Regions from separate parts of the Ruegeria sp. HKCCD7181 genome, predicted to be linked through region 2. Evidence: riboswitches for the same ligand, from Rfam matches in the RefSeq annotation. Region 2 holds a riboswitch; each other region holds the start of a gene.
What was found. Region 2 has a riboswitch for cobalamin ahead of AC2TCY_RS17845 (hypothetical protein). Riboswitches for the same ligand answer to the same signal wherever they lie in the genome.

Region 1 (3,256 bases), on a different contig from region 2:
TGACAACGATCAGGCCGTTTTCCTTCACAGCAGTCTTGGTGTCGTCCACCAACTGTTCATAGGTTTTTTCGGTCGGATAGACGGCCCATCCGGCCAATGGCTCTTCAGCCAAGGCGGGCAAGGCCAGCATGCAAAAGACGGGTATGAGTGCTTTCATCGCTACGCCTCCTATGGTTCGGGTGCGCGATTGTTGCCAGACTTTGCTGTGTGGCGCACTCACATTCTTGTGCGTGAAAGCGCGGCCGAGGCTTGCACCGCAGAACCGAAACACGCAAAAAACGCGCAGATGCATCGATGTGAGGCCGAGTTGAACAAGATTCGTTTGCTGATCTGTGAAAGCTGCGCTGGCACGCGCGATCGCGGTGCCGAACGTCAGGCCGTACAAGCGGCACTGACCAAGTCAGGCCTGGAGGATCGGGTCCAGATCAGTGCCCATGCCTGCTTCAGTGGCTGCGAAACGCCAACGGCTCTGGCATTGCAGGGGCAAGGGATCGCCTCATACGTTTTTACAGGAATTGATGTCGTTGCGGATGCAGAAGACATCGCGGCGACATGTCAGACGATTTTGAACAGCCCGTCCGGCTGGATTGACGACGCCCGACCATGCGGACGCCTTCGAATGTGTCTGCGTGCACGCATTCCGGCGTTTTAGTCGACCTGAACCGTAACTGCCGTACTGACCGGCACGTTATCAACCATCAGCGGGCTGTGGCTGTTGGCGTTCAACGAGACAGAAACCTCGACCTCACCCTTAGGCAGATCAGAGATATGCATCCAGTTGCCGTATAGCCGCGCCAGTTTTTCGCCATTGATATAAACGTGAGCGTGACCTTCACCTTCTTTGTCAGCCGCCGATGCGTTTTCCGGCGAGAACCGGAAGTTCTGAGGCATGACGTGCAAGTTCCATCCTGCCATGGGGTCCTGGATCACCGCGATCTCCAGACCGGGTGCGTTCGGGCCGGCTGGCAGATTAACAGCAGTGGAATGGTCGTGGGCCATCGCTTCGGCTTGGCCGCCGCCGTGATGAGAAGGATCGGAATGGTCATGGCCGTCGAAAGTGACGCCATTGGCCGCGGCCAGTACAAACCCTGCGCCTCCGCCAAAGACCAGACCAATTGCAAACAGAGCAAGTGAGCGGGACATTTCTTATCCTTGAAAAACAAAAGCCCGCCGGGATTGTCCCGACGGGCATTATTTGAGGCTGATCAAGCGTTCGCTTCAGCGTGCTTAGATTCTTTCTGCCAAAAGTACCCGGCGAAAGAACCAACAAGAACCCACGCGACCAAACCTATACCAAAGGCACGGGCTGCAAACAGGGCACCGATTTCCGTTGGCACAGGACCGGTGAAGACATCAGGTTCCGGTGCACCGATCACATGCGGGGCCATCAGCAGAGCGGCCGCGACCACGTAACTGATGAGGTTGCCTCCAAAGGCGATCAGCCACATGGCAACGCTGGCTGCAGCCACTGTCGCGAACCACCAGACTTGGCGGGCATAGACGTCGGCAGCCGCAACACCGGGAACTTCCGGTGCCAGTGTAAAGCCAGGTGCCATATGGAAGGCTATGAAACCCGCGAGGCCCCAAAGCACTCCAGTTCGGCCATCGATTTTATGTCCCAGACCTTCTGTCACCGACATCACGGCAATCAGCACGAGCGCATAACCGGTATAGGTCAGCATGGTGAAGATCACGCTCAGCGCGTCGCGGGTCAGGTCCGAGAACATGCCCGGCAATTCGGGATGGGCAGACACTGCCTCGGCCCCGAAATGCACCAGCTCTCCTGATTCATACAGTTCGGCGTGCAACAGAACAGGTTGCACAAACGCAAGCTGCAGCAAGGCGGCAATCAGCCCCGCTGCAGCACCAGCGAACAACGCGCTGGTCAGAATGCGACTGAACATTGTCTCAGTGGCAGGGGAAGCCGGTTGCGTGGCGTACGTCATGTGCCGCGTCATGCAGCGCAGCCGCCTGAACGTGGCCGGTCAGGGTGATGATGCCCAGACCCAGCGCAACAGCGAACAGAGCCGAGAGTACACCTGTGCGTGCGACTGATGCCGTTTGAGTTTGTGTTGTCATTTCTTGTCCTCCAATGCCGCCGCACCCGACGGCCGGTGTTTCTACGTTCGCCTGGCAGGTCTCCTGGCTCGCGGGTCAGTGCCTCTGTTCGCCTTCCCCCCAAGATCGGGAGTGGCTGGTTGAACAGGGCTCACCGCTTACAGTCGCGGGGGCGGCTTTGGATTTGACCTGCGCGCAGGCCGCACCAAATTCCCTCTTAGCATCCGGATGACTCCGGCAGGACCAGACGTTTTCATTTAGCCGCGATAAGCCCGTGCACGCAATGACCAATTGCGACGTTTTCGGTCAGTTCTCGCGCTTTTTCAGCAAATAGATATCCATGATCCAGCCATGCGCAGCCCTGTGCCGAGCGCGACTGGCCAGAATCTCTTCACATACATCATTCAAAGGGCCATGGATCAGGATTTCCTCTTTCATTCCCACGTAAGCCCCCCACCAAATGAAGTATTCCGCCATCTCGAGGCTTTGAAAAGAGCACTCGCCGTCCAACATAACCGCTACGGTTGACGCCGCCTTGGGCCAGCCTTCGTCGCGCAATCGGCGTCCGGTCGTCACGACATAGGGCGCGCCGATGTCGTTGATCGGTATTGCGTGGGCGGCCGTCAGCGCTTGCAATGCCGTTATACCTGGAATCACACGCGTTTTCGGCTGCGGGTTCAGCCGCGAGGCAATCCGAAGCGAGCTGTCGTAAAGCGAAGGATCGCCCCAAATCAATAACGCAACGGTGTGCGCTTCGGGATGGGCGTCAATCACTTCACTCCATCGCCGCGCGATGGCGTCATGCCATTCATCCACTCCGCGCAGGTATCCGTCTTCGGCCCGCCGTTGAGGGATGTCAAAATAGGCAATCTTTGGTTGCGTGTCCGCCACATGCGCGATGATTTGCTCGCGAATTCCGGCCAGATCGGCTTTGTTATCACCTTTGCGGGGGATCAGAATCAGATCAGCCGCTCGAATCGCCTGCGCGCCCTGATAGGTCACGTGATCGGGATTACCGGTACCAACACCGACGAGGTTCAGTTCAATCATCGCCGAACTCCGCCAGCGGTCCATACAGGATCAGAGCAGGGGCGGTTCCGATCTCTGCTGCCAGCTTCTCTGACAGGGCGCCGATTGTGGAACGGTGCAAAGCCTGATCAGGGGTCGAAACCGACTCGGCCATAAGAGCAGGCGTATC
Region 2 (3,256 bases):
CAGCGTTTTGAGCAGCGCGTTAAAGGCGCTGGTCGACAGCATGTGAACTTCGTCGATGATATAGATCTTGTAGCGCGCACTGGCGGCACGGTAGCGGACGCTGTCGATGATCTCGCGGATGTCATTCACACCGGTACGGCTGGCGGCGTCCATTTCCATCACGTCGACATGGCGGCCTTCCATGATCGCTACGCAGTGTTCGCACTGGCCACAGGGTTCAGTTGTGGGGCCGCCATTTCCGTCCGGGCCGATGCAGTTCATGCCCTTGGCAATAATTCGCGCCGTTGTGGTTTTACCGGTGCCACGAATACCGGTCATGATGAAGGCCTGTGCGATCCGATCCGCCTCGAACGCGTTTTTCAGCGTGCGCACCATCGCATCCTGGCCAACCAGGTCGGCAAAGGTTTCGGGGCGATATTTGCGGGCGAGAACCTGATAGGCGGGGCTGGGCGTGTCGGTCATGTCTGCTCTGGCGGATTCGAGTTATGCGGCAGCGTAGAGCGCGCTGCCCTCCGCGTCCACCGCAGGTCTGAACGAATTTTGTTTTGGATGTTGGTACGACGGTATAGAACTTGCGGGCACAGCAAATCAGGGGGATCGATGCCGCAGTTTGGAGTTCACACTTTGCAGGTCGGCGGTGGTTCGCTTGCACTGTCACCTATGCCGGGCCGGGGCGGGTTTTATTTGGCCGATCTGAAGGTGATCAGAGGCTGGGCACCGGATGTTGTACTCTCAATGACTACTGCGGCTGAGATGGGGCAGGAAGGTGCGGGGAATTTCGGGCAGGACCTGACGGAACGCGGGATCGAATGGATCCATTTGCCCATCGAGGATTTTGGATCACCGCCGCCTGAAATAACCGAGCGATGGGCCGAGGTCAGCGCAAGAGTTCTGACGACTCTGTCAAATAAAGGCCGGGTTCTGGTGCATTGCCGCGGTGGATGTGGTCGGTCAGGGATGGTGGTTTTGCGTTTGATGGTGGAATGCGGTGAAGCATCAGAGGCGGCTTTGTCCCGGCTCCGTGAAATTCGCCCCTGCGCCGTCGAGACCGACGGGCAGATGCGCTGGGCCATGGGAAAGGCCCGCGCGCATTCTTTGAAATAGGTCAAACTGCCGCGAAAGACTCGGCCCGAGCCGGTTGGCTTGGCGCAAGCGCTACGGCCTCCAGCAACGCGCAAGGCGGGCTGCTGATCGCCTGAGAAGGAAGGGACGTAATTTCCGTGCCAAACATCAGCTCGGCATAGTCGTCCAACGTGTCAGAACCGATCTCGGGGTCTGCGCCGCAATAGACCCGCACCTGATCAGGCCGGGCGCGAAAGCGGGCGGTGCATCCCTTTAGGCAATGCGTCAGGTCGGTGTTGCCCTCGATTTCGAACTCGCGCGTGGTCGCAGGACCTGCGGTCGCTACGGCCTGCACCATTGCACGTGCCATACGGGCAAGTGCGGGGCAGGTTTTGCCCGTGTGCTGGCAAATAGTCGCGGTGAATTGATGTGTGTCAGTCTTCCAGATCATGCTGCGCCCTCCGCGCGCGGGACGAAGGGTGAGAGATAAGGAAAGGAAGCCTCAGAGCTGCCAAACCCTGCCCGGACACCCCGCCCGAGTTTCGGTTTTAGTTTCCGATGGCAGGTCTCCTGACTTGCGGGTCGTTGCTTTGCCGACCTTCCCAACCTTTCGGTCAGTGGTGTTTTGGCATCGCTCGCCGCTTACAGTTGCGGGGGCAGTCGCGGAATTAGTCCGTACCGGGTCAACCGGGTTGGACCGCACCGTGTTCCCTTTTCATCCCGGCCCTTGTTGGAGGGCGCGGAAACCATCACGCAATCGCTAGCGGTTGCGGTGTGACCGAGTCAAGCAGATTGGACATTCATTTGCTCGCTCCATTGCTTCGGCACGGCAAGTGGACGTTTGGTCAACCAAGTCCTGCCTTGACTCGAAACGACAGATAGGGCCGATTGAGGAGGTGAACTGATCGGTTCAGTTGCGACTGGAGAAGAGATGTTAGACGCTCGGCAAACGGTTCTTACCGAGAATATTCGGTTCCCTTCGGCGGCGGCAATGCTGTCGGGCCGCTTGTACCTGCCGGTGTCCGAACCGCAGACAGTCGTTGTTCTGAACAGCGCAACCGGGGTGCCGCGAGACTACTATCAGCATTTCGCCCAATGGCTTGCAGCTGAACAAGGTATGGCCTGCCTGACATATGATTATCGGGATTTCGGCCATTCCCTTGAGGGGCGATTGAAGGACTCAGCGGTCACAATGGCAGATTGGGCCTTGGTCGACATGCCCGCTGCCCGTGCCGAGATGCGGCGACGGTTCCCAAATTCGCAGCATTGGACAATCGGTCATTCGGTTGGCGGAATGCTCGGCCCCGTGCAGCCGGATATAGACGCGATCGACCGGATGATCTGTGTCTGTTCGGGCTTGGTCACGCTGTCGGATCATCCGTGGCCTTACCGCGGGCTTGCCGGATTGTTCTGGTACGGCCACGCGCCTTTGGTCGTGCGCATGATGGGATATTTGCCAGGTAGAGCGCTTGGCTTCGGTTCAGACTTGCCTCCTCAGGTCTACTGGCAATGGCGCAAGTGGTGCACCTCACTAAAAAGCTATGTGCCTGAGGTTGGTACCAGCCTACCGATGGCAAATTGGTCTCGGGCTAGCGGACCGGTTGACCTATTCGCGTTCACTGACGATCAAATGGTTCCACCTGATGCGGTTTGGAGACTGGCCGATCTATACGGACCGGACGCGAAACGTCACCTGATTGACCCTCAAGACTTCGGACTGAGCGGTATTGGCCATATAGGTGTTTTTTCACGTAAAAACGCGACAGTCTGGCCCCGTTTGATCGAAAGGTGAGGGACGCCAAAACCTGGCGCCCCCTCCTGTCAGAATTCGGTGCGCGAAGACTTTCCGCGTGTCACACTCCGCACCATTTTTCCGAATGCTTTATCGCGCGCACGGGCTTGCGCCACGGATTCGGAATTACGCATGTCCTCTCGCCGCAGTTTGCGCCACCGGTCCAGCCGGTCAGGACTCAGAGCACCTTCATTAATTGCGAACAGGACAGCGCAGCCCGGTTCGCTGTGGTGTCTGCAATCGGAGAAGCGGCACTCCTGGGCCAGCTCAACGATGTCTGCAAAGACCTCGTTCACACCTTCCTTGGCGTCCAGTAACCGCAGCGCGCGCATTCCCGGGGTATCGATTAGCCATCCACCGTTTTTCATTCGGTGCAGGGCTCTTGCGGTCGTTGTGTGCCGA
Region 3 (3,256 bases), on a different contig from region 2:
AACACTCAGCCCGGCGGGGAGATGAAACAGATATCGGTTTTGTTTTGTGACGTTGCCGGTTTTACAGGTCTGTCCGAAAGGCTTGGACCCCAGATTGTAGAACTGATGGAGCCTTTCTTTGACGCCGCTTCGTCTGCCATCGCTCGTAACAACGGTACGATCGACAAGTTTATGGGCGACGCTGTCATGGCGTTCTGGGGCGCTCCGCGACAGGATTCCAATCACGCCGAGAACGCTTGTCGCGCCGCGCTGGATCTCGTCGCTGCGGTTGCAGAAACCGATATCAGGGACGATACGGGAAGCGCTTTACGCGTGCGCATTGGACTGAACAGTGGCGAGGCGCTGGTCGGAAACATCGGCTCTGAGCAGCGGCTAAACTACACGGCAATCGGTGATGTTGTGAACGTTGCCAGCCGCTTGGAAGGCGCTAACAAAGCATATGACACATCGATCCTGATTGGCCCGGAAACCCGGCGGGCGGCGGGCGACGCGGTTATCGCGAGGGAATTGGACACCCTGGCTGTTTTTGGGCGCTCCGGTGGCCTCGTTATTTTTGAGTTGATCGCGATGGCCGATAGTTTCGACAAGTCTCACACCTGGATTGAGCTCTATGAAGAGGGGCTAACCTACTATCGGAACAGAAAATTTGAACAGGCGATCTCTGCATTTGAGGCGGCTGAAAATGAGCGTGGTGGAGATCTTGCCTCTGCGGTCATGAAAAGGCGCGCATCCGCCTTCCTGGATGCGCCTCCGCCGGACGACTGGATGGGCGTCGCGATCGCCGACACGAAGTGACCCAGCGAAGATCAGGTCTCATTTTGGCGCCCGGATGATGGCGATGCTAGCCGCTCGTTCGACCGCCGTAGCTGGGAAAAAGCGGTTTAAATCCGCCATCTCCGCTTGTCACGGCCAGAACTTGGTTGTGTAAGCACTTCCGGGGTTTTCATCCGACGCTTACAGATAAGATTCCAGGGCTGTGAGCTTTGGGTTCTAGAATTATCGAAGCCGCAGTATTAGCGCATCGAGGTAAAGGTTGTGCCCAACCACTACGGGAGTTGAATACACAACCTTAGACGGCGCTTGCATCCGCGCCGCCGTTTTCTGAGGTCAAGCTTGAGCAGCGTTGTAAAGGCGCGGAGTCACAAGGCCTGTGCCGTTCAGTCCGCGAGCAGCTTTGGCCGCTGCCAGCACCGCCAGATCAACCAGTGGCTCGATGATGATGACAAGCATATAAGCACCACCGAAAGTCAGCACAGAGGCCATGGTCTCAGCGCCGAACCCCTGGCCATAGAAAGCCCAGAAAGCGACCCAGGCAACCACTCCGCCCTGATAGGCGCTGCTCAGCGCCAAAGCCTGACTGTACTTCAGATCAACATAGGCGGTACCCGGCGCGATGATACGCTTGGCCAGCGCCTGTAGCGCGAACAGGGGTACCAGCAACGTCGTCAGGTTGATGAAGTATTGCGGCAAATCGAACGGAGCAAAGAAAACGCCCTGAATCAGAAGCCCGGCTGCTAGGCCAAACGCCGCCGGTGCCGCACCCAACAGCAGGAACAGGGTGGAGCCGAGGATGAAATGGACTTCGGAAACACCAACTGGAAAATGCGGCAGGATCTCGAAAAATAGAAAAACACCAATTGTGGCGAGTGCGGAGCGCATGGCAAAAGACGCAAGACCATTTGCCCGCAGTGTGCTGAAGGTCTCCTTGGCGGCGTATGTGGCAGCCCCGGCGGCAGTTGCGTAAGACAGCACAATTTTGGCACCGTTTACGATGCCCGGTTCGATATGCATAAGTTCTCTCCCTGCCGCCTCACCCGGCGGCTGTTCAGGTCGCACCGGCAATTGATGCCGGCAATTAAGGTTTGGGCATCGCCCGATGTTAAACGGCAGGTCTCCTGACTCGCGGGTTACTGCTAAACCAACCTTCCCGGCCCGGTTTGGGGTCAGTGGTCTTTTGGCGTCGCTCTCCGCTCACAGTTGCGGGGGCAGTTACGGATTTGACACGTTTGGATGCGCCGCACCGTATTCCCTTTTAATCCCTTCGATTTTAGCCGCTGGGAACCGTAAACGAGAAACGGCTACAACGGACACATTGCTCCTGTCAATGAGGCCAGAGCTTCAGTTGTCGACTAAATTTAAAGGGGCAAAATAGGTGCAAATTAACCCATAGTCGGTCCGAAATTTTAAATGCTGCCGGAAGCCTCTTGATACTCTGGGCGCCAGAGGCGTTAAACTTCGCCAGTGGTTGCTGGAGCGAGTAGCCAGCCCGCCATGATTGGAGATCAGGATCGGAAAATGCTGACGAGACGCCATTTCATCCAGACGAGCACTGCACTGTTTTCGGCTTCGGTATCCAGCCCGGTTGTGGCCAATACCTGGCCAACCGTTTCGCAAAAGGCGGCCTGGGACGCCGCGGTTACCCCACCGGGTTACAATCCGGCCACGTCCAACCCTTGGGGGGTGCATGAGCGTTTCTTGCCGCGTCGGGTTGTTGCAAATGATGGGCTTGTAGCTGGTGACATCCACGTGGACGCTGTTGCACGCTACCTTTACCATATCGAACAGGGCGGTACGGCGATGCGCTATGGCGTTGCCATTGCGCGCGGAGATTTATACGAACCTGGTACTTATGACATCCGCCGAAAGGTGAAATGGCCCCATTGGACGCCAACGGCTTCGATGATTGAGCGCAATCCGGAATACGCGCAGTACAGGAATGGTATGGAGCCGGGCCCGAACAATGCACTTGGTTCCCGAGCGTTCTACCTATTCGTCGGTAACCGCGATACTTACTTAAGGATTCACGGCACACCGCAACCCAAGAGCATTGGAGGTCGCGCGAGTTCTGGATGCGTCCGCATGATTATGGCCCATATCAACGATCTCTATCCAAATGTTAAAACCGGCTCGACGGCTTACCTGTATTCTGCCGAAAACAGAGTTAGCGCGCGGACTTAAACGACAACAACACTAGGGCAGCGTCAGCAATCCATGACCAGCGTGAATGTCAGGCTTCACGCGCAACGCAGATCGGACCGCCGTTAGTTGCGCGCAAAGGTAACAGGGTTGTTTCCACAGGACCGCGGTGTTCGTACCAAAAACAATTGTCCTGCGGCGAAAGACGCGCGGACGCCAAATCCTGTCCGGGTGCGGCCAACGCCTCAACCGATTCAGGGATTTTTCCAATCTTGGTGGTTGAAGCACCTGTTCCGGACAATTGAGCGGAGCATCCAGCCGTGACTGAAAGCATCACTAT

Region 1: another riboswitch for cobalamin. It lies ahead of AC2TCY_RS06490 (CbtB domain-containing protein); the one in region 2 lies ahead of AC2TCY_RS17845 (hypothetical protein).
Region 3: another riboswitch for cobalamin. It lies ahead of AC2TCY_RS10405 (energy-coupling factor ABC transporter permease); the one in region 2 lies ahead of AC2TCY_RS17845 (hypothetical protein).

What each region holds. Positions count from the first base shown of each region.
Region 1 is NZ_JBWVBC010000002.1:593,514-596,769, reverse strand. Features, by position in the region: gene AC2TCY_RS06510 (DUF302 domain-containing protein) at 1-157, opposite strand, end outside; gene AC2TCY_RS06505 (DUF1636 family protein) at 308-652, shown strand; gene AC2TCY_RS06500 (hypothetical protein) at 649-1,143, opposite strand; gene AC2TCY_RS06495 (CbtA family protein) at 1,206-1,904, opposite strand; gene AC2TCY_RS06490 (CbtB domain-containing protein) at 1,909-2,079, opposite strand; cobalamin riboswitch at 2,116-2,321, opposite strand; gene cobF (precorrin-6A synthase (deacetylating)) at 2,365-3,108, opposite strand; gene cobA (uroporphyrinogen-III C-methyltransferase) at 3,101-3,256, opposite strand, start outside.
Region 2 is NZ_JBWVBC010000010.1:47,660-50,915, reverse strand. Features, by position in the region: gene AC2TCY_RS17855 (DNA polymerase III subunit gamma/tau) at 1-462, opposite strand, end outside; gene AC2TCY_RS17850 (protein-tyrosine phosphatase family protein) at 601-1,104, shown strand; gene AC2TCY_RS17845 (hypothetical protein) at 1,106-1,513, opposite strand; cobalamin riboswitch at 1,606-1,828, opposite strand; gene AC2TCY_RS17840 (alpha/beta hydrolase family protein) at 1,994-2,854, shown strand; gene rsgA (ribosome small subunit-dependent GTPase A) at 2,884-3,256, opposite strand, start outside.
Region 3 is NZ_JBWVBC010000004.1:270,401-273,656, forward strand. Features, by position in the region: gene AC2TCY_RS10400 (adenylate/guanylate cyclase domain-containing protein) at 1-795, shown strand, start outside; gene AC2TCY_RS10405 (energy-coupling factor ABC transporter permease) at 1,108-1,791, opposite strand; cobalamin riboswitch at 1,869-2,081, opposite strand; gene AC2TCY_RS10410 (L,D-transpeptidase) at 2,296-2,958, shown strand; gene AC2TCY_RS10415 (hypothetical protein) at 3,008-3,256, opposite strand, start outside.